Regions from separate parts of the Dryocola baronae genome, predicted to be linked through region 4. Evidence: predicted binding sites of a transcription regulator. Region 4 holds the regulator's gene; each other region holds the start of a gene.
The links. Region 4 encodes PurR, which represses purine synthesis genes. Its sites were predicted from a motif close to CANGCAAACGTTTGCNTG; they were not measured.
Positions count from the first base shown of each region.

Region 1: a site for PurR is predicted at 3,752-3,769, ahead of galS (HTH-type transcriptional regulator GalS). Genes of this name have one in related genera too.
Region 2: a site for PurR is predicted at 2,989-3,006, ahead of gcvT (glycine cleavage system aminomethyltransferase GcvT). Genes of this name have one in related genera too.
Region 3: a site for PurR is predicted at 2,264-2,281, ahead of purM (phosphoribosylformylglycinamidine cyclo-ligase). Genes of this name have one in related genera too.

Region 1 covers NZ_JBINNY010000001.1:1,627,106-1,632,910, reverse strand. The annotation lists gene mglA (galactose/methyl galactoside ABC transporter ATP-binding protein MglA) at 1-1,247, opposite strand, end outside; gene mglB (galactose/glucose ABC transporter substrate-binding protein MglB) at 1,328-2,326, opposite strand; gene galS (HTH-type transcriptional regulator GalS) at 2,619-3,641, opposite strand; gene yeiB (DUF418 domain-containing protein YeiB) at 3,799-4,956, opposite strand; gene folE (GTP cyclohydrolase I FolE) at 4,977-5,642, opposite strand; gene ACSPHG_RS07620 (YbfB/YjiJ family MFS transporter) at 5,759-5,805, opposite strand, start outside.
Region 2 covers NZ_JBINNY010000001.1:841,056-846,860, reverse strand. The annotation lists gene gcvP (aminomethyl-transferring glycine dehydrogenase) at 1-1,278, opposite strand, end outside; gene gcvH (glycine cleavage system protein GcvH) at 1,390-1,779, opposite strand; gene gcvT (glycine cleavage system aminomethyltransferase GcvT) at 1,802-2,899, opposite strand; gene ubiI (FAD-dependent 2-octaprenylphenol hydroxylase) at 3,413-4,615, opposite strand; gene ubiH (2-octaprenyl-6-methoxyphenyl hydroxylase) at 4,628-5,805, opposite strand, start outside; gene pepP (Xaa-Pro aminopeptidase) at 5,803-5,805, opposite strand, start outside.
Region 3 covers NZ_JBINNY010000001.1:1,299,077-1,304,881, reverse strand. The annotation lists gene ACSPHG_RS05965 (DnaA inactivator Hda) at 1-16, opposite strand, end outside; gene uraA (uracil permease) at 118-1,401, opposite strand; gene upp (uracil phosphoribosyltransferase) at 1,485-2,111, opposite strand; gene purM (phosphoribosylformylglycinamidine cyclo-ligase) at 2,335-3,372, shown strand; gene purN (phosphoribosylglycinamide formyltransferase) at 3,372-4,013, shown strand; gene ppk1 (polyphosphate kinase 1) at 4,185-5,805, shown strand, end outside.
Region 4 covers NZ_JBINNY010000001.1:2,271,600-2,277,404, forward strand. The annotation lists gene cfa (cyclopropane fatty acyl phospholipid synthase) at 1-567, opposite strand, end outside; gene punC (purine nucleoside transporter PunC) at 863-2,065, opposite strand; gene punR (DNA-binding transcriptional activator PunR) at 2,180-3,118, shown strand; gene purR (HTH-type transcriptional repressor PurR) at 3,115-4,140, opposite strand; gene cydH (cytochrome bd-I oxidase subunit CydH) at 4,433-4,522, shown strand; gene sodB (superoxide dismutase [Fe]) at 4,720-5,301, opposite strand; gene ACSPHG_RS10735 (C40 family peptidase) at 5,425-5,805, opposite strand, start outside.

The DNA of each region.
Region 1 (5,805 bases), 640 kb from region 4:
ATAATCACTTTCTGCTGGTTCCCACCGGAAAGCGAACCAATAGAGGTACGGTGCCCCGGAGTTTTAACGCGCATCGAGTCGATAACCCACTGGGTATCGCTTTTCATCCGCGTGTTGTCGAGCAGGCCGATTTTATTTTTGTAGTTACGAATATTCGAGATAAGGGAGTTAAAGCCGATATCCAGATAGGCGTAAATCCCTGTCGAGCGGCGCTCTTCGGTCACCAGTGCGAAGCCGTGGTTGATCGCCTCGTTCGCCGAATGGTTATTGATCTTTTTGCCGTGCAGCATAATGGTGCCGGCGGATTTTTCGCGAATGCCAAACAGCGTTTCCACGATATCGGTACGTTTTGCCCCGACAAGACCGGCAATACCGAGGATCTCGCCTTTGTGCAAATCAAAGGAAACGTCGCGAATCGACGGCTGGCGCAGCGAGGTAAGGTTGCGCACTTCCAGAATCACTTCGCCCGGCACGTTGGATTTATCCGGGAAGCGCTGGTTCAGCGAGCGGCCCACCATCATGGAGATGATTTTATCCATGTCCAGCCCTTCGAGCGGCTGGGTGGTAATCCACTGCCCGTCGCGCAAAATGGTGATCTCATCGCACAGCTGGAAGATTTCTTCCATTTTATGCGAGATATAAACAATGCCGCAGCCGCGATCTTTTAGCTTGCGGATAATGCTAAACAGGTGGAAAACTTCTTTTTCCGTAAGCGATGACGTTGGCTCGTCCATAATAACGATTTTGGCGTTATAGGAGAAAGCCTTGGCAATTTCAATCATCTGCATCTGCGAAACGGAAAGCGTACCGACACGCGCGCGTGGGTCGATATTAATATCAAGCTCGTCGAATATTTCTTTGGTGTCACGATACATTTTATCCTGATCGACAAACACGCCTTTGGTTGGATAACGCCCCAGCCACATGTTGTCCATCACGGTACGCTGTAATACCAGGTTTAATTCCTGGTGCACCATGGAAATACCGTTTTCCAGCGCCTCTTTAGTGCTGGTGAAGTTTACTTCCTGCCCCTGGAAAAGGATGCTGCCGGAATCTTTACTGTAGATCCCAAAAAGGCATTTTAATAACGTCGATTTACCCGCGCCGTTCTCCCCCATTAATGCGTGAATGGAATGAGGACGTACTTTTAAATTGACGTTATCCAGTGCCTTAACGCCGGGGAATGACTTGTTGATGTTGGTCATTTCCAACAAGTATTCAGGCGAAGATGTCTGATTGCTGACCATAGTTATACCTGGCTGCGAGAGTGTCACTGAGCGTAAGGTGCCTGCCGGGCGCACCGCGCGCCCGGCAAGAACGGTCTGTCTTATTTGCCTTCGAACTGCGCCAGGTTGTCTTTATCAACGCCGACGTATGGAACGCGAACGATTTTGTTCTCAATCTTCCAGTTGGTGCCTTCAGCCGCCGGTTTGCCAGCGGCCAGGTTTTTCGCCAGATCGAAGGTGGCTTTTGCCTGGTTGTTAGCATCGTTCAGCACGGTACCGGCCATTGCGCCAGATTTCACCAGCGCCAGCGCTTCCGGCAGGGCATCCACGCCGAAGACTGGAATAGAAGATTTGTTGTGCGCCTTCAGCGCTTCTACCGCGCCCATTGCCATCGCATCGTTGTTGGCGATAACCACTTCGATTTTGTTAGCGTTCGGGCCGGACAGCCACGCGTCCATCTTATCTTTCGCCTGAGCGGTGTCCCACATGGCGGTATCTAACTGCAGCCGCTGGGTTTTCAGGCCCTTAGTGTTCAGCTCTTTGATGACGTAAGTGGTGCGCGCTTCAGCATCCGGGTGGCCCGGCTCGCCTTTCAGCAGCACGAACTGCACCTGACCGTCTTTGTTCAGATCCCAGGCCGGGTTTGCCGCCCAGTGTTTCGCAATCAGGTCGCCCTGGATAATGCCGGACTCTTTGGAGTCGGTGCCGACGTAGTAAGCCTTGTCGTAGCTATCCAGCGCCTTGCGCGAAGGTTCTTTGTTATAAAACACGATTGGGATGTTCTGACCACGGGCTTTTTCGATAACCGTGCCTGCTGCAGCCGGGTCAACCAGGTTGATCGCCAGCGCCTTCACGCCTTTCGCCAGCAGTACGTCAATCTGGTCGTTCTGTTTGGACTGGTCGTTCTGCGAGTCGTTCATCAACAGCTCAACGTCCGGGCTCGCCTTAGCGTCTTTTTCAATCGCCTTGCGCACGACGGACATGAAGTTGTCGTCGTATTTGTAGATCGTCACGCCGATACGAGTATCAGCGGCGTGAGCAGCAGCGCCAAACAACATGCAAGACATAACAGCGGACAGGGTCAAAACCTTCTTATTCATGGTATCTCCGGTTTTTTGCAGGGTAGTTCTTATTGAGATTAAGGCAGGGCAGCAATGTTATGAAAACGTTACTGAATGCCGAAAATTATCCTAAAATAATTACTCTTCCGTGTTCTGTAACGATCCTGAACTGCATTTTATGCGGTGTTTTTGGCCTGATACCTGTGGTGAAACTGATTAGTCACCGTTACATATAGTTTCAGCCTATAAAACGCTGTCATCATAGACAGCGTAATGTTAATTAACTGTGAATTTACTCACAGATTGAAACCGGTTACATCTAAGTCTTTAATCAGAGAGTGATCGGCCCCACAATTTGCTTCGGCGCGACCGAATGACGGCGGACTAAAGTCGGCATAAAACAGTGCGTTGCGTCAGCGTCCAGCGTTCCTGCCGCGCCCTGTAACGCCAGCTCGGTGGCCAGGCGGGCCATTGAAACAATCGGATAGCGCACGGTGGTGAGCTGTGGGTCGGTGTAACGGGCGATGGGAATGTCGTCAAAGCCGATAACCGAGACGTGATGCGGCACGACAATCCCGTTATCTTTCAACGCAGTAAGCGCGCCTGCCGCCATGCTGTCGTTGTAGGAGAACACGGCGCTAAGCTGCAAATTGCGGCCCAGCAGCTCTACCATCGCCGCTTCCCCGCCCTGCATGTCCGGCGACCCAACGCCAATCCAGCTTTCCGGCGGCGTAATCCCCTGCTCGCCCAGCGCGCGCAGCCACCCTTCCCGGCGCTGGTCGTTATCTTCAATGCTGTGGCTTGAGGCCAGATAGCCGATGCGCTGATGCCCCTGATTAAGCAGCATGCGCGTCGCCATCAGCGCGCCGCTGACGTTATCAAGGCCGACGCAGCGGTGGGCGTAGCCGGGCACGATGCGGTTGATCAGCACCATGCCGGGAATATGTTCGAGAAATTCGCCAAGCTCGGCGTCGCTCAGGGCTTTGGCGTGAACGATAAGCGCGTTGCAGCGCTGGCGGATCAGCACTTCGATGGCGTGGCGCTCTTTTTCTTCCTGATGGTAGCTGTTGCCGATCAGCACGTATTTGTTGTGCTGCTGCGCAACAACGTCCACCGCTTTTACCAGCGCGCCAAAGAAGGGATCGGACACGTCCATCACCACCACGCCGATGGTGTCGCTGACCTGAGTGGCCAGCGCCTGCGCGTTTGCGTTAGGGCGATATCCTGTCTCGGCGACGGCGCGCATCACGCTTTCACGGGTTTCAGCACTGACCAGCGCGCTGTTGTTGAGCACGCGGGATACCGTCGCCACGGAAACGCCGGCGATACGGGCAACATCACGGATGGTGATCATAGAAGACACCAGGCCGGTGTAAGAGTAGGTCTCATAGCTGCACCCTGTTTTTAGCAAGGAGGCTATTTTGCGGTGAGTCGGGGGCGGGCTTACGTGAAGACGATCACAGTCATGAAAACGGTTACATACAATTCGTTAACGTTTGTGATGTATATCATTATCTTGTTGAATGCTTGAGGGATACCCCTGCGGCGCGTGCGGTCAATTGACGCCACAGCCACTCGAGCGGCCCCTGGCGGAAATAGCGCAGCCAGATGACCGAGAAGACGATGTTCACCGCCCACACCGCTGGGACAAAGGCCAGCAGCGTTAAGCGGTCAAACTTCATGAATAAATTGAAGCGGAAGAATAGCGTGGTGCAGATAATCGTTTGCAGAATATAGTTCGACAGCGCCATGCGCCCCACGAAGGTGACGGCCGCCACCAAGCGCAGCTTCGAGAGCTGCGGCCAGTAGCCGAACGCCAGCGCGGCATAGCCGATGGCCTGGAACGGCGCGCTCAGCTCGCGGGGTGCCTGGAGCAGAAAGCCGCACCAGCGGTAGTCAAAGCCCACGCGCCACTGGGCGTAAATGCCCGGCAGGTTGATCAGCATGCCTATTGCCACCAGCCACGCGCCCGTTCGGCGGTAGTTGTGCAGGCTGTACTGGCCCTTCAGCCAGCCGCTGCGCATCAGCGCGGCACCGAGCAGCATCATGCCCGCCAGCTGCCAGCCGTACTGCGCCCCCAGGGCCAGCAGGTTAGAAGAAAGCAGATCGACGCGGTTGCTGATCGCTTCCGCGCCGCCGTTCACCTTCCACCACTGTTCATACTGCAGGTTTGCGGCGTCCGGCACCCAGGAACGATTCGGCGTATCGCCGGAGATAAACCCGAGCAGTACGAGCACGCCCACGCCGGTGAGATACAGCAGCGCGCCGGTATTGAAGAGCTGCCGCGTTCCCGGCGCATCGCGGATCATGCGCCAGCAGACCAGCCCCACGAGGCCATAGGCCAACAGAATATCGCCGTCCCACAGCAGCAAAGCGTGAATAAACCCGAGGAGCACCAGCAGCGTGAGGCGCGACTGTATCCAGCGTTTGCCGCGATGTAACAGCATTTGCAGGCCAGCGCCGAACAGCAGAGCGAAAAGCGTGAGGAATTTAACCTGGGCGAAGAGGTCGAGCGTAGCCCAGGTCCAGGCATCGCTTACGGAAACCGACCCCGACCAGGCGGGGTTGATATACGCCGCCTTCGGCAAACCGAAGGCCACGATATTGAGCAGCAGGATGCCAAGAATGGCGACACCACGGACGAAATCCAGCGTGACGTTTCTGTCCATGGTTCCTGCCTGTTCGGAGATTAGCTGTGACGGACGGCGCGCAGGAATTCCTGGCGTGTGTTCTGGCTGGACTTGAATAATCCGCCGAGCGACGTGGTCGTCGTGGCGCTGGTCGCGTCCTGCACCCCACGGGCCTTGACACAATAATGGACCGCATCAATAGATACCGCCACATTGTTGGTGCCAAGCAGGGTTTGCAGGGCAATCAGGATCTGCTGGGTTAAGCGCTCCTGCACCTGCGGGCGCTGGGCGAAAAACTGCACGATGCGGTTGATTTTAGACAGGCCAATCACGGTATCTTTCGGGATGTACGCTACGGTCGCTTTGCCGTCGATGGTGACGAAATGGTGTTCGCAGGTGCTGGTGAGCGTGATGTCACGCACCGTCACCATCTCATCAACCTTCATTTTGTTTTCAATGACGGTGATTTTGGGGAAGTTGGCGTAATCCAGGCCGGAAAAGATCTCATCGACGTACATCTTGGCGATGCGATGCGGCGTTTCCATCAGGCTGTCGTCGCTCAGGTCAAGATTCAGCAACTGCATGATTTCCGACATATGGCCGGCGATCTCGCGTTTGCGGGTTTCATTATCCAGCTCGCGTAGCTGAGGACGCAGCGGCGTTTCCAGACCGCGCGCAACCAAAGCCTCGTGAACCAAAGCGGCTTCTTTACTGAGTGTAGACATGCTGTTTTCTCCGGCAGGTGTAACTAACCCCTGCCCTACGTGGGGCAGAGTGTGCGCTTATTGTGCGGGAGCGCGCCCGCATAATCCAGTGGTGCGGGGGATAATTATTGAAATCGTCAATACCTTTTCCAGACCAGCCCGCCGCCGATAAGTAATGCCACCC
Region 2 (5,805 bases), 1.4 Mb from region 4:
TTCATCCAGTGTAATGCCAACCGCGTTCAGAATGTCGCTGCGCAGGTTGATTTCGTGCGCTTCGGCGCGCGCCAGCACGGCGGCCTTATCGGCAACTTCTACGCACAGCGTGTCGAACCAGTGCTTGTGGCGCAGCGCCAGGCCTTTTTTCTGCAGGCCAGCGGCAAGAATGTCGGTCAGGCGGTGGATGCGGCCAGCAATGCGTTTCAGGCCAGCCGGGCCGTGGAAGACCGCATACAGGCTGGCAATGTTCGCCAGCAGCACCTGTGAAGTACAGATGTTGGAGTTCGCCTTCTCGCGGCGGATATGCTGCTCGCGGGTCTGCATCGCCATGCGCAGCGCGGTGCGGCCTGCGGCATCGCGGGAAACGCCGATAATACGGCCGGGCATGGAGCGTTTAAATTCATCGCGGGCGGCGAAGAAGGCCGCGTGCGGGCCACCGTAGCCCATCGGCACGCCGAAGCGCTGGGCGGAACCAAACACAATGTCGGCGCCCTGCTTGCCCGGCGCGGTCAGCAGCACCAGCGACATAAAGTCGGCGGCAACGCTCACCACGATTTTGCGCTGTTTGAGTTCCTGAATCAGCGCGCTGTAGTCGTGGACTTCGCCGGTGGTGCCGACCTGTTGCAGGAGCACGCCGAACACGTCCTGATGGTCCAGCACCTTGTCCGCGTCATCAACAATCACGTCGAAGCCGAAGGTTTCCGCACGGGTGCGCACCACGTCCAGCGTCTGCGGGTGAATGTCCGCCGCCACGAAGAAGCGGTTGGCGTTTTTCAGTTTGCTGACGCGTTTCGCCATCGCCATTGCTTCGGCGGCGGCGGTGGCTTCGTCCAGCAGGGATGCGGAGGCGATGTCCAGACCGGTCAGGTCAAGCGTCACCTGCTGGAAGTTCAGCAGCGCTTCAAGACGGCCCTGGGATACTTCCGGCTGGTAAGGCGTGTACGCGGTGTACCAGCCTGGGTTTTCGAGCATGTTTCGCAGGATCACCGGCGGCGTTTGTACCGCGGTGTAGCCCATCCCAATGTAGGTTTTGAAGCGTTTGTTGCGACCGGCAATGGCCTTCAGCTCGGCAAGAGCGGCGAATTCAGTGGCCGCCTCGCCCACCTGCGGCGGCTGCGCGAGCTGGATGTCTGCCGGTACAATCGTGGAAATCAGTTCGTTTAACGAACGCGCGCCGACGGTTTCCAGCATTTCGTGCTGCTGCCCGGCGGACGGGCCGATGTGGCGGTCAATAAACGCTTCGTGGTTTTCAAGGCTACGTAAGGACTGGGTCATGAGCGGGGATCCTGAAACATGCGGAACTTTAGCGGTGGATGGCGCTTCGCTTATCCACCCGACAAAACATGGCCTGGGCGAGCAGGCATTGGCCCCTCGCCCGTTGGGTCATTACTCGTTTTCTAACAGGGCTTCGTACGCGGCCGCGTCCAGCAGGCTGTCCAGTTCGGATTCGTCGCTGGCTTTGATTTTGAAGATCCAGCCGCCGGCGTACGGCTCGCTGTTGACCAGCTCCGGGTTGCCTTCCAGCTCGTTATTAACGGCGATGATTTCACCGCTGATTGGCGCATAGATGTCGGAGGCGGCCTTTACGGATTCCGCTACGGCGCAGTCGTCGCCGGTGCTTACCGTGGAGCCGACTTCCGGCAGGTCGACAAAGACCATGTCGCCCAGCAGCTCCTGCGCGTGCTCGGTGATGCCCACGGTGTAGGAGCCGTCGGCTTCTTTACGCAGCCATTCGTGTTCTTTGCTGTATTTCAGTTCATTTGGCACATTGCTCATTATTATTACCCTCAATCAAAATTTACTGGGCGACGGGTTTGCCGGCGCGAACAAAAATAGGTTTAGTCACTTTTACCGGCATTTCACGGTTGCGGATCTGCACGATGGCGGTGTCGCCAATGCCAGCCGGAACGCGCGCCAGAGCAATGCTGTAGCCAAGCGTTGGCGAGAAAGTGCCGCTGGTGATCTTACCTTCACAGGCGTTGCCGGATTCGTCGGTAAAACGAACGGGCAGCTCATTACGTAATACGCCTTTCTCGGTCATGATCAAGCCAACCAGTTTTTCGGTGCCTTTTGCACGCTGCGCTTCGAGGGCTTCACGACCGATGAAGTCGCGGTCCGCTGGCTCCCAGGCAATCGTCCAGCCCATGTTGGCCGCCAGCGGTGAAACGCCTTCGTCCATTTCCTGGCCGTAAAGGTTCATGCCCGCTTCCAGACGCAGCGTGTCGCGCGCGCCCAGGCCACAAGGCTTAACGCCCACCTCAACGAGATGCGCCCAGAACTCTGCGGCCTTCTCGTTTGGCATGGCAATCTCAAAACCCGCTTCGCCGGTGTAGCCGGTGGTCGCGATGAATAAATCACCCGCCTGCACGCCGAAGAACGGCTTCATGCCCGCAACGGCGTCACGCTGTTCGTCGGTGAATAGCTTCGCCGCTTTGGCCTGGGCTGTTGGCCCTTGCACGGCAATCAGCGAAAGGTCGTCGCGTACCGTGACCTCAACCGCGAACGGCTCGGCGTGCTGGTTGATCCACTCAAGGTCTTTTTCGCGAGTCGCGGAGTTAACCACCAGGCGGAAATAGTCTTCGCTGAGGAAATAGATAATCAGGTCGTCGATGACGCCGCCGGAGGCGTTGAGCATGCCGGTATAGAGAGCCTTGCCAGGCTGGGTCAGTTTGGCAACGTCGTTGGCGACCAGGTAGCGCAGGAATTCGCGGGTGCGGCTGCCGTGTAAATCGACAATCGTCATGTGGGAAACATCGAACATGCCCGCGTCGGTGCGTACCGCGTGATGTTCGTCAATCTGCGAGCCGTAATGCAGCGGCATCATCCAGCCGTGGAAGTCCACCATGCGCGCGCCGCAGAGATTGTGCTGTTCAAACAAAGGGGTCTGTTGAGCCATCTTGTCCTCTTTAACCTTCAGGTTACAGCGCGGTTTTACACGCCGTTTTCCGTCAGACGAAACCCGGCATCGCCACCGTTTCTGATAGCGACGCAAACGTTACCTTTGGTTTGAACTTACCACTGAAATGCCGCGTAAACCATAAGGGGAAACCGGTCATTCCATTAGCTTATGACCAAAACAGACCAAGGGGCACGCAGAGTATTCGACTGCAAAAATGCGAAGCGGTACGCATAATTCGGAAGTGTTAAGCGCAGAATTTAGAGTTAGCTAACATTTACGACCATTTCAGAAACAAATTCACTACATCAATAAAAACATGACATTAATAAAAGTAATCCGAAATTTGGCGTGAGATTAGAATATTTCAAATGAGGAGCGGGGTTCCCTTCCCGAGTATCGGAAAGGGAAATGTGACGGGGTTATCATTTCAATACTCTGAATAATTCATGTTGCAGGTAGGTGGTAAGCGAGTGCAGCCAACACCCCTGCAACTTGAAGTATGACGAGTATTTAGCGTAGCCAGGACGGCAGATCTTGTAGCCCCATCGCCTGGCGAACCAGCTGCGGTTTTACACCCGGCAGCGTGTCCGCGAGCTTCAGGCCCACGTCGCGCAACAGTTTTTTAGCCGGATTGCTGCCAGCGAACAGATCGCGGAAGCCCTGCATGCTTGCCAGCATGACCGCCGCGCTGTGCTTGCGGCTGCGTTCATAGCGGCGCAGATACAGGTACTGGCCAATATCTTTGCCCTGACGATGCAGGCGACGGACTTCATCGATAAGTTCGGCGGCATCCATAAAGCCAAGGTTGACGCCCTGCCCGGCCAGCGGGTGAATGGTATGCGCCGCGTCGCCCACCAGCGCCATGCGATGGGCCGCAAAGCTGCGCGCGTAGCGCCCGGTCAGCGGAAAGACCTGTCGTTCGCTTGCCACGCTGCACAGGCCCAGACGCATATCAAAGGCCACCGAAAGCGCCTGGTTAAACGCATCGTCCGTGGCGTTGCGCATGCGTTCCGCTTCCTGCGGCGGCAGCGACCAGACAATCGAACACAGGTGCGGGTCGGCAAGCGGCAGGAAGGCCAGAATACCCTCGCCGTGGAAAGCCTGACGGGCAATCGCGTCGTGCGCCTGTTCGGTGCGGATAGTGGCGACCAGCGCGTGGTGACGATAGTCCCAGAAGGTGAGCGGAATATCGGCCTGCTTGCGCAGCCACGAGTTTGCGCCATCGGCCCCGACGACCAGCCGCGCGGTCAGCATCGCACCGTCTTTCAGGGTGATAAACGCTTCGTTTTCGCCCCACGCCACCTGCTGTAATTCAGCCGGAGCCATAAGCGTAATGTCCGGGCACTGTTCCGCCCGCTGCCACAGCGCATGGTGAATCACCGAATTTTCGATAATGTGCCCGAGGTGGCTGAAGCCGTAGGTTTTGTCGTCAAACGCGATGCGCCCGAAGCTGTCTTTTTCCCATACTTCCATGCCGTGATAGGCGCTGGCACGCCGGGCAACGATGTTCTGCCAGACGCCAAGGTGAGCCAGCAGCTTTTCACTGGCAGCGTTTATGGCCGAAACGCGCAGTGCCGGGGGCGCATCCTGAGCCTGCGGCTGGGGGAGATGGCTCTCCAGCACCGCTACGCGCAGACCGCTACCCTGCAGGCCACAGGCAACCGCCAGACCGACCATGCCACCACCAACAATCGCCACATCAACGCTTTGCAAATTGACTCTCCTTTAGCGCGCAACCCAACCGAGGGTGCGCTGTGCCAGCACGTCGCGTGCCGGAGTAAAATGTTCCATCGCCATCAGGCCAAGATTGCGCCCAACGACCAGCGGTGCCCAGCGGTTAGCAAAGAGCTGCACCAGACCGTCCGTGACGCCGATGGTCGCGGCTTTGTCCGCCGCCCGACGCTGTTGATATTCTGCCAGTACCGGATAGCTGCCCGGATCCTGTTCGGCCCGGTGCGCCGCCGCCAGCGATTCCGCAAGCGACATAACGTCGCGCAGCCCGAGGTTAAAGCCCTGGCCGGCAATCGGGTGCAGGGTCTGCGCCGCATTGCCGACCAGCGCCACGCGGTGCGAAATGAACTGCGAGGCGGTTGTCAGCGCTAACGGATAAATATTGCGCTTGCCCGCGTGGGTGATACGCCCAAGACGCCAGCCGAAGGCACGCTGCAGCTCGTTGCTGAACCGCTCGTCGCTCCAGCCTTCCACCTCTGCTTGCGCATCCTGCGGATGGCACCAGACCAGCGAGCAGCGCCCGTCGGACATCGGCAGCATCGCCAGCGGGCCGTGCTGGGTGAAGCGTTCGAACGCCCGACCGTTGTGCGGCAGCGCCGTGGTGACGTTGGCGATAACGGCTATTTGCTGATAATCCTCTTTTTGCCAGACGATCCCGCACTGCGCGGCCAGGCGCGAACGAGAGCCGTCTGCCGCGACCAGCAGCCTGCCGTCCAGAATCGTGCCGCTGTCAAGAGTGACGCTTACGCCCTCGGCCGAACGGGTAAACGAGGCTACGCGCTCGGGGCAATGCAGCGTCACGCCGGGCGCTTTACGCAGGAGGGCAAACAGGCGCTGCCCGACATCATGCAGCTCTACGACCTGCCCTAACGCGCCGATTTGATAGTCTTCCGCCTCGAGCGTCACGAATCCGGCATGGCCGCGATCGCTGACGTGAACGGAAGTAATCGCCGTCGCGCAGGATGATATCGCAGGCCAGACGCCGATATGGGTGAGCTGCTGGCAGGTGCCCTGCGCCAGTGCGATGGCGCGGGCGTCAAAGCCCGGATGCTGGGTGGAATCTGGCGCGGTCGCCTCGACCAGATGCACCGGCAGCTTGCCGCCGGTCATGTGTGAGATAGCCAGCGCAAGCGTTGCGCCGGTCATGCCGCCGCCGACGATGATCACGCTCA
Region 3 (5,805 bases), 970 kb from region 4:
GTGCCGGCGTATTCAGAATTACCTCAACCATAACAGGCAGAAAAACGCTAAGAGTCTACCACAGAATTGGGGGGCTGTAGAACCGGGCGGTTTGCCGCCCGGCAGGACTTGAAACGGCTACTTAACTTCGTTTTCCGGCGCGTCCAGCACCACTTCTTCCGGACGCAGGATGCTGATTAATTTGAAGATTAAGCTCAGGCCTACGCCAACGATAGTCGCCAACGCCATGCCCTTCAGCTCGGCCGCGCCAATGTGCACTTTCGCGCCGCTGACGCCGATGATCAGGATCACCGAGGTAAGGATCAGGTTTTGCGCCTTGCTGTAGTCAACTTTTGATTCGATCAGCACGCGAATACCGGAAGCGCCGATCACGCCGTACAGCAGCAGGGAAACGCCGCCCATCACCGGCACCGGGATAATCTGAATCGCCGCCGCCAGCTTGCCGACGCAGGAGAGCAGAATGGCGAGGATTGCCGCACCGCCGATAACCCAGGTGGAATAAACGCGGGTAATCGCCATCACGCCGATGTTTTCGCCGTAGGTGGTGTTCGGCGTGGAGCCGAAGAAGCCAGAGAAAATTGTCGAAATGCCGTTGGCAAACATTGAGCGGTGCAGGCCTGGATCACGAAGCAGGTCTTTCTTCACGATGTTCGCCGTAACGACCAGGTGACCAACGTGCTCGGCGATAACCACCAGCGCGGCGGGCAGAATGGTGAAAATAGCAAACCATTCGAAACGCGGCGTATAGAAGGTTGGCAGCGCGAACCAGTGCGCTTCGCGGATTGGCGTAACGTCCACCACGCCCATCGCAAACGACAGCGCATAGCCCGCCAGCACGCCGATCAAAATCGGGATAATTGCCAGGAAGCCGCGGAACAGCACGGAGCCGAAGATGGTCACCGCAAGCGTCACGAGAGAAATAATGATGGTGGTAGTGTCCGGGGAAGCGCCTTCGGCAGGCAGCAGGCCCGCCATGTTCGCCGCAACGCCCGCCAGCTCAAGGCCGATAACCGCAACGATGGCCCCCATCGCCGCCGGTGGGAACATGACGTCCAGCCAGCCGGTGCCCGCTTTTTTCACAATCAGCGCCACGAGGCAAAACAGCACGCCGCACATGATAAAGCCGCCCAGCGCGACTTCATAACCCAGCGGTAAAAGCAGCAGCACCGGGGAAATAAACGCAAAGCTCGAGCCGAGATAGGCAGGAATCTTACCCTTACAAATAAAGAGATAGAGCAGCGTGCCGATACCGTTAAACAGCAGAACGGTGGCCGGGTTGATGTGAAACAGAATCGGCACCAGAACGGTGGCACCAAACATGGCGAACAGATGCTGCAAACTTAACGGAATCGTTTGCAATAGCGGTGGTCTTTCACTTACCCCGATAGCACGGCGGGTCATGTTGTTTTCCTCTGAGTATTGTTTTAACGAACGACGAGTTTTACAAACCAAAAAAAAGCCGACTTTCGAAGTCGGCTGCTTTTTTATTTCGTACCAAATATTTTGTCGCCGGCATCGCCGAGGCCTGGAATAATGTATCCGTGCTCGTTGAGGCCCTGATCGATTGAAGCTGTGTAGAGTTCAACGTCCGGGTGGACTTTCTCCAGCGCGGCGATACCTTCCGGTGCAGCAACCAGTACCAGCACCTTGATGCTGGTGCAGCCCGCGTTTTTCAGCAGGTCGATAGTGGCGATCATCGAGCCGCCGGTGGCAAGCATCGGGTCAACGACCAGCGCCATACGCTCTTCGATGTTAGAAACCAGCTTCTGGAAGTAAGGCACAGGCTGCAGGGTTTCTTCGTTGCGGTAGACGCCCACCACGCTGATACGCGCGCTTGGTACATTTTCCAGCACGCCTTCCATCATGCCCAGACCGGCACGCAGAATAGGCACCACGGTAATTTTCTTACCTTTGATCTGGTCGATTTCTACCGGGCCATTCCAGCCTTCGATAGTCACCTTTTCCGTTTCCAGATCCGCAGTGGCTTCGTAAGTCAGCAGGCTGCCAACCTCAGAGGCGAGTTCACGAAAGCGCTTGGTACTGATGTCCTGCTCACGCATCAGGCCCAGCTTGTGTTTGACGAGTGGGTGTTTCACTTCCACGATCTTCATAACTCTTTCTCCCCGAGATGTTGGCGTCCACAAAAAAAATCGCCGGATTATACCGCTTTTTCGCAGCGTAGCCACCGCTAATGGGCTTGATCGAGATCAACCAGACTGGAATGAGTATATCTCAAGAATATTTCTGACCGCATAACAAGAGGCTCGCAAACGTTTGCCTGCACTGTTAGAATTGCCGCGATTTTATTCCAGGCCAACCGATGGAACTTGAACCATGACCGACAAAACCTCTCTCAGCTACAAAGATGCCGGTGTTGATATTGATGCTGGTAACGCTCTGGTCGACAGAATTAAAGGCGTAGTGAAAAAGACCCGCCGCCCGGAAGTGATGGGTGGACTGGGCGGTTTCGGTGCGCTGTGCGCGTTGCCTCAGAAATATCGCGAGCCCGTGCTGGTGTCCGGCACCGATGGTGTAGGCACCAAGCTGCGTCTGGCCATGGATTTAAAACGTCACGACACAATCGGCATTGACCTGGTCGCCATGTGCGTTAACGATTTGGTTGTTCAGGGCGCCGAGCCGCTGTTCTTCCTTGATTACTATGCGACCGGCAAGCTGGACGTGGACACCGCATCAAGCGTCATCACCGGCATTGCCGAAGGCTGCCTACAGTCTGGCTGTGCGCTGGTCGGCGGCGAAACCGCTGAAATGCCCGGCATGTACCACGGCGAAGATTACGACGTAGCGGGCTTCTGCGTTGGCGTGGTCGAAAAATCAGAAATCATCGACGGTTCTAAAGTGGCCGACGGCGACGTGCTGATTGCTCTGGCCTCAAGCGGCCCGCATTCCAACGGCTACTCTCTGGTGCGTAAAGTGCTGGAAGTCAGCGGTGCCGACCCGCTGACCACCGAGCTTGAAGGCAAACCGCTTGCAGATCACCTGTTAGAGCCGACCCGCATTTATGTCAAACCGCTGCTTGAGCTGATTGGCGAAGTGGACGTGCACGCTATCGCCCACCTGACCGGCGGCGGCTTCTGGGAAAACATCCCGCGCGTGCTGCCGGATAACACACAGGCCGTTATTGACGCGTCTTCATGGCAGTGGCCAGCTGTGTTCAACTGGCTGCAAAAAGCCGGCAACATCAGCAGCCACGAAATGTACCGCACCTTTAACTGCGGCGTGGGCATGCTGATTGCCCTGCCTGCGGCCGAAGCGGACAAAGCGATTGCCTCGCTGCAGGCCAAAGGTGAAAACGCCTGGAAAATCGGTATCATCAAAGCCTCTGACTCCGATGAGCGCGTGGTTATTGAGTGATGAAACGCATTGTGGTGCTGGTTTCCGGTAACGGAAGCAATCTTCAGGCGATTATCGACGCCTGCCAACAAAAAAAGATTAACGGCACCCTTGCCGCGGTGTTCAGCAACAAGGCCGACGCGTTTGGCCTTGAGCGCGCACGCGAGGCGGGCATCCCGGCACATGCGCTCGCCGCCAGCCAGTTTGCCGACCGCGCGGCGTTCGACCGTGAATTGATGCATGAAATCGACGCCTACGCCCCGGATTTGGTGGTGCTCGCCGGTTATATGCGTATCCTTAGCCCGGAATTTGTCGCGCACTATTCCGGTCGCCTGATCAACATCCACCCTTCCCTGCTGCCTAAATATCCCGGCCTGCACACGCATCGCCAGGCTCTGGATAACGGTGATGAAGAGCACGGAACTTCTGTTCATTTCGTCACCGACGAACTGGACGGCGGGCCGGTTATTCTGCAGGCGAAAATTCCGGTGTTCGACGGCGACGACGAAAATGACATTACCGCCCGCGTGCAGCATCAGGAACACGCTATTTATCCGCTGGTCGTCAGCTGGTTTATGGAGGGCCGCTTAGAGATGCGCGGCAACGCGGCCTGGCTTGACGGCAAGGCATTGCCGCCGCAGGGGCATGCCTGCGAAGAGTAATATTAAGGGGCTACGGCCCCTTTTTTAATGCCTGCGTCAGGCGAAAATTGCTTACTGGAACGTTCAAACGCCCCGCTTTGCGAGGCGTTGTTGGACAATCCACGTCAAAGCTCGCCATAATGACCAGCGTGACGGCATTTTACGTTCACGAAAACGCAAGTGAGAGGGCTAATGGGTCAGGATAAGCTGTATATCGAAAAAGAACTGAGCTGGTTGTCTTTTAACGAACGTGTGCTCCAGGAAGCGGCGGATAAAATCAACCCGCTGATCGAGAGGATGCGTTTTCTCGGCATCTATTCGAATAACCTTGATGAGTTCTACAAGGTGCGGTTCGCCGAACTTAAGCGGCGTATTTTGATCAGCGAAGAACAGGGAACAGCGCCGAACTCGCGCCATCTTCTGAATAAGATCCAGGCCCGCGTGCTAAAGGCCGATCAGGAGTTTGACGGGCTGTATAACGATCTGCTGCTGGAAATGGCGCGTAATCAGATCTTCCTGATTAACGAACGCCAGCTTTCTGAAAACCAGCAAAACTGGCTGCGCCACTACTTCAAACACTACCTACGTCAGCACATCACACCGATCCTGATCAACCACGACACCGATCTGGTGCAGTTCCTGAAAGACGATTACACCTACCTGGCGGTGGAAATTATTCGCGGAGACGATACCCGCTACGCCCTGCTGGAAATTCCGTCTGACAAAGTCCCGCGCTTCGTAAACCTGCCGCCGGAAGCCCCGCGCCGCCGCAAGCCGATGATCCTGCTGGACAACATTCTGCGCTACTGCCTGGACGACATTTTCAAGGGCTTCTTCGATTACGACGCGCTGAATGCCTATTCGATGAAAATGACCCGCGACGCGGAATACGACCTGGTAACAGAGATGGAATCCAGCCTGCTCGAGCTGATGTCGTCAAGCCTGAAACAGCGCCTGACCGCCGAGCCGGTGCGCTTTGTTTATCAGCGCGATATGCCCGATGCGATGGTTGAGATGCTGCGCAATAAGCTGACCATCACTAACTATGATTCGATTATTCCGGGCGGTCGCTACCACAACTTCAAAGACTTTATTAACTTCCCGAACGTCGGCAAGGCGAACCTGGTGAACAAGCCGCTGCCGCGCCTGCGTCATATCTGGTTCGACAAATTCCGCAACGGCTTTGACGCCATTCGCAACCGCGACGTGCTGCTTTACTATCCGTACCATACCTTTGAGCACGTGCTGGAACTGCTGCGCCAGGCCTCGTTCGACCCGAGCGTGCTGGCCATCAAAATCAATATTTACCGCGTGGCGAAGGACTCGCGCATCATCGAATCAATGATTCACGCCGCGCACAACGGCAAGAAAGTAACGGTGGTGGTTGAGCTGCAGGCGCGCTTTGACGAAGAGGCCAACATCCACTGGGCGAAACGCCTGACGGAAGCGGGCGTGCACGTTATCTTCTCAGCGCCGGGGCTGAAAATTCACGCCAAGCTGTTCCTTATTTCGCGTAAGGAAGGTGACGAAGTGGTGCGTTACGCGCACATCGGCACCGGTAACTTTAACGAAAAAACCGCGCGCCTTTATACCGACTATTCGCTGCTGACCGCCGACGCGCGCATCACCAACGAAGTGCGCCGCGTGTTTAACTTTATCGAAAACCCTTATCGCCCGGTAACCTTCGACTACCTGATGGTTTCGCCGCAGAACTCGCGCCGCCTGCTTTACGATTTGGTCGATCGCGAAATTGCCAATGCGCAAAACGGTGAACCGTCCGGCATAACCCTCAAGCTCAACAACCTCGTTGATA
Region 4 (5,805 bases):
ATAGTTGCGCGCGGCAAACGCGGCCAGTCCGCCCCATCCGCAGCCGATATCCAGCAGCGTCATGCCAGGCTCAAGCTGAAGCTTATCGCAGATCATTTTGAGCTTGGCGTTTTGCGCCTCGCTGAGCGTGGTGGCGTCTTTCCAGTAGCCGCACGAATACTGCATATGTTCGTCAAGCATGCGGGAGAAGAGATCGTTCCCGAGGTCGTAATGCTCTTTGCCGACTATCCAGGCGCGTTTCTTACTTTGCAGATTGACGAGCCGGGCGGCGGCAATACGCAGGGTGTCTTTTAGATGGTGCGGGAGCTGATTTTCCAGCCCGGCGCGAATGACTTTGCTGAAAAAAATATCCAGGCGTTCACAGTCCCACCAGCCGTCCATAAAGCTTTCACCGAGACCGAGTGAACCCTCTTGCAGGACGCGTTTAAAAAAATCGGGGTGTTTGACTTGAACATCAAAAGGGTTAGGGCCATTGACGGTAATCCCTGCCCGGGTGAGCATTTCGTTCGCGATACGATACCATTCATTATCTCGTATGCTGACTTCTTCTATACACGATGAACTCATAGCTTCTCCATCACCTGTGTGACCAGAACCTTAAAACAGCGTAGACGCTATTTGCGGTATGTGAGAAATCGCACGGAAAATTCCGTGTGCCTGATATCCGACGTAGAACAGAGATAGGGGCTAGCGCCCGCAAAAAATGACTATCCAAAGATAAACGGGAACCCTGAGGCTCCCGTTAATGTATTCATTATAGTGATAATAATCGAGCCGGTAGTGAGTATATGCCCGACCGGCAGGTGATTCAACTGATTATTGTTAGCAAGCTAATTACGTATTTATTACATTATTGCCTGGGTTACTGTCCGTGCGAGGAGGAGGCCTCGGCGGTCTGCCAGGATTTCTCACGGCTGACGCGCTGCAGCAGATAGCCAAGCATCGCCAGCACCACGGTTGCCAGCATGACGCTGGTGGTGGTGAGCAGCGGGGTGGCGACCAGCCAGGAAACCATCAGGCTCGCGAAGAAGCACAGGCCCAGTTGCAGTGTGTTTTGCAGCGCGGCGGCCTTGCCCGTGGCCTGCGGAAACGGCAGCAGGGCGCTGGCAACCACGATCGGGTAAATCGCACCGTTCGCCATCGCCATGATGCAGAACGGAATAAGCAGCAGCGTCAGGTTAGCGTGGCCGCTGACGGCAACGGCCCAGGTGGCGAAAACGCTCAGCGTGTAGAGCGCCAGCAGCCACGGCAGCATCTGCTTGCCCTGCCATTTTTGCAGCGCGCTGCGGCAGCCGTAGCCGCCAATCAGGAAGGCGACGGTCTGCGGCATATAGCTCAGGCCAATCGCTGCCGGGCTGTAGCCCATGGCGTTAAGGATGAACGGCGAACCGGTAAGCCATGCGAAGAAGCTCGCGGAACAGGCGGCGTAAACCAGCACGTTGCCGCTATAAACGCGCGAGCGCAGCAGGGAAAGGAAGCTCACGCGGTTTTCATCGGTCTGCGGATGATGCTGGGTGCGCGGCTTAAGGCGCAGCGTTGGGATCATCAGCAGCAGGGTGATGGCGAACAGGGTGGCGAAAATAGCCTGCCATTCGAAGTGGTTGAGGATCCAACTGCCCAGCAGCGGAGCCAGCGCCGGGGAAAGCCCGACCAGCGGCATAATCGTGGCGAAGATGCGGTTAGCACGGCTTGCCGGATAGTAGTCGGTCACCAGTGCCTGCCAGCTAACGGCCGCGGAACATACGCCCACCGCCTGAATAAAGCGCAGCACGAGCAGCGCGGTTGCGCTTTCGACCCACAGCATGCCGATGCAGCTTACGGCGAAAATACCTAAACCAATCAGCAGAACCGGTTTACGCCCGAAGCGATCGGACATCGGTCCCCACATCAGCTGCGCGAAGGCGAAGCCCGCCAGGAACAGGCTCAGGCTTGCGCTGACGGCGGAGGCTTCGGTGTTCAGATCCTGCTGGATAGCGGCAAAGGCTGGCAGATACATATCGGTGGCGAGGAACCCCAGCACGCTCAGCCCGGCCAACCAGATAAGAAATCCTTTTGATGGTTGCATAATTTTCTCTTGAGTTATTTGCAGGTTAATAGCGGCGAGAGTGTACGGAGTGCAAACCGGCTTGTGAAACGCTAATATTTGTAGATTGCGTTCAAAAAATTTGCAGGCAGAAATATGTGGTCAGAATATTCGCTGGAAGTCATAGACGCCGTGGCGCGTAACGGCAGTTTTAGCGGCGCGGCGCAGGAGCTGCACCGTGTCCCTTCTGCCATCAGCTATACGGTGCGGCAGCTCGAGGACTGGCTGGCCGTTCCGCTGTTTGAGCGCCGCCACAGGGACGTTGAGCTTACGCCCGCCGGGGCCTTCTTTTTAAAGGAAGGACGTTCTGTTATCAAAAAAATGATGACGACGCGGCAACAGTGCCAGCAGATCGCTAACGGATGGCGCGGGCACCTGGCTATCGCCGTCGATAATATCGTCAAGCCCGAGCGCACGCGCCAGCTGGTGCTGGATTTCTATCGCCACTTCCCTGATATCGAACTGCGCGTTTTTCAGGAGGTGTTCAACGGCGTGTGGGACGCGCTGGCCGACGGGCGGGTAGAGGTCGCGATTGGCGCAACACAGGCCATTCCGGTGGGTGGACGGTACGCGTTTCGCGATATGGGCGCGCTGAGCTGGCGCTGCGTGGTGGCAGCGGAACACCCGCTGGCGCAGCGTGAGGGCGCGCTGAGCGACGAGGAGCTGCGTTCGTGGCCTTCGCTGGTACTGGAGGATACCTCCCGCTCGTTGCCAAAACGCATCACCTGGCTGCTGGACAACCAGCATCGCGTCGTGGTGCCGGACTGGGAGTCAGGATCGGACTGCCTGAGCGCGGGGCTGTGTATCGGCATGGTGCCGTCGCATATCGCCAGACCCTGGCTTGTCAGCGGCGCGTGGCGAGAGCTGGCGCTGGAGAACCCGTTTCCGGACGCGGCCTGCTGCCTGACCTGGCGGCAAAATGACGCCTCTCCGGCACTGAGCTGGCTGCTAGATTATCTGGGGGATAGCGAGACGATGAATCAGGAGTGGTTAAGGGAGCCTGAAGCGGGACTTCAGGCTCGGACGGAGGATTAACGGCGGTAGTCGCGGAACGGCCCGTCCGCTACGGAACGGCGCTCAATCAGGCGAGGATGAACTTCAATCATCTGCGACTCTTCGCGTTTATTCACTATGCGGTCAAGCAGCATGTTGAAGGCCGTTTCGCCCAGCGTCTCTTTTGGCTGATGAATGGTGGTCAGCGCCGGGGAGAAATAGCGGGCGTTGCGCACGTTGTCATAGCCGATAATTGAGATATCCTGCGGCACGCGCAGGCCCATTTCGTCCGCTGCACAAATCGCGCCCATGGCCATAATATCGCCGCCGCAGAAGACGGCGGTAGGGCGATGGGACTGGCCGAGGATCTGCTGCATGGCGCGGTAGCCGGATTCCGGCTCGAAATCGCCCTGGACTATCCAATTTTCCGGAATGGCGATTTTCGCCTCTTCCAGCGCCTTCATAAAGCCAGCATGGCGGCCGCCGCCGGTATTACGTTCCATCTGCCCGGGAATGGCGCCGATTTCACGGTGGCCGCGTTCGATAAGATAACGCCCGGCCAAATAGCCGCCGTGGAAGGCGTTATCAACCACGGAGTCGGTGAAGTCCGCGCGCGCTTCGCCCCAGTCCATGACCACCATCGGAATATGGCGATACTCTTCAAGCATGGTCAGCAGGGTATCCGGGTATTCTGAGCACATCACCAGCAGGCCGTCGACGCGCTTTTGCGCCATCATCGACAGGTAGGCGCGCTGCTTTTCGAAGTTGTTGTGCGCGTTGCCAAGAATCAGGGTGTAGCCCTTTTCAAAGCAGCTGTTTTCCACCGCTTCAATGATTTCGGCGAAATAGGGTGCTTCGCTGGAGGTGGCAAGCAGGCCAATCGTTTTGGTGTGATTAACTTTCAGGCTGCGCGCAACGGCGCTCGGCGAATAGTGTAATTCTTTGATAGCCGCCCAGACCGCGTTGCGCGTTTCTTCCGCCACAAAACGGGTTTTGTTAATAACATGTGACACGGTTGTAGTGGAAACGTTTGCGCGTTTCGCCACGTCCTTGATTGTCGCCATTAGATGTCACTCCAGGCCATATCGTAAACTCCTGATAATTCGTCTGTTAAACGTTTGCGTTCGCTAACTCCTGGGCAACTTTTGGGCTGCGGCATGTCGGGAAGGCGACATAAAACGGGAGGAGGGCGTTGAATTGATTGTACGCAGTAAATTAGCGAGGGATTTTGGCTTATCTTTTCTCAAAGTGGAAGAGGGAAAACCAATATCATCATAAATCCAGGAGGATTTTTGCCGCTGATTGTGGGAAAATCACGCTACACACCGTTTGTAGGGTATTAAAAGGAGATTAACGATGAGCACCGATCTGAAATTTTCCGTCATCACCACGGTTATCGTTCTGAGCCTGATTGTTGCAGGTGCCTTAACCGCCGTTCTGCACTGATTTAAAGAGGCCGCGTTTGCGGCCTTAATTTTTTGTTTTTTGTCGGATGGCGCTGCGCTTATCCGACCTACGGAAGGCCGATGAACGGTGGGGCGAATAATCATTATGTCGGATGGCACTTCGTTTATTCGACCTACAGATTTGGCATTTAGTAGGGTGAATAAGCGCTAGCGCCATCCACCAAAAACCACCGACTCTTAAGCCGCCAGGTTTTTCGCTACAAATTCCCAGTTCACCAGCGCCCAGAAATGCTCAAGATAGTTAGGGCGGGCGTTGCGGTAATCGATGTAATAAGCATGTTCCCACACGTCTACCGTCAGCAGCGGCTTCGCGTCGGTTGTAAGCGGCGTGCCCGCGTTTGAGGTCGAAACGATAGCCAGGCTGTTGTCCGGGCGCTTCACAAGCCAGGTCCATCCCGCGCCGAAGTTCTTCACTGCTGCGTCGGTAAACTGCTGTTTAAATTCCGCAAAGCTGCCAAATGAAGCGTTGATGGCGTCCAGCACAACGCCCGTTGGTTCGCCGCCCGCGTTGGGTGCCAGGCAGTTCCAGTAAAACGTGTGGTTCCACACCTGCGCTGCGTTATTGAACACGCCGCCTTCAGAAGTGCGCACGATCTCTTCCAGTGATTTACCCTCAAACGCGCTGCCCTTCACCAGATTGTTCAGGTTAGTGACGTAGGTTTGATGATGTTTGCCGTAATGGTATTCCAGCGTTTCTGCGGAGATATGGGGAACCAGTGCATCTTTCGCATACGGTAATGCAGGTAATTCGAACGACATTGCAAACTCCTTATTATTTTGAACACAGCTAAATAACCACATTTAGTGTGGCTTTAGGGTAACAAATTGAAAGGATAAGCAAAAGGAGAAGAAACCCTGCCCGTTGAAGGGCAGGGGGAGGGATTAACGAATGGTTTTTGGCGTCATGACGCGTTTCGCGCCGACATAGTGGCGCTGCCAGTAGTCTTCGCTAAGCGAGGTAATCTGGATGTCGCGACCGCTGCGCGGGGACTGGATGAACTTGCCGTTGCCGACGTAAACGCCAACGTGATCGGCTGTGCCGCGCCCCTGGGTGCGGAAGAAGACCAGATCGCCGCTTTCCAGTTCGCCACGGTTAACCGATGCGGCATCGCGCAGGTGGTACATTTCATTGGCGGTGCGCGGAATGCGGAACTTAACCAGGTCTTTATACGCGTAATAAACCAGACCGCTGCAGTCGAACCCGGTGCGAGGCGAGGTGCCACCCCAGCGGTACGGTTTGCCTATCTGGCCCATCAGTTTGTT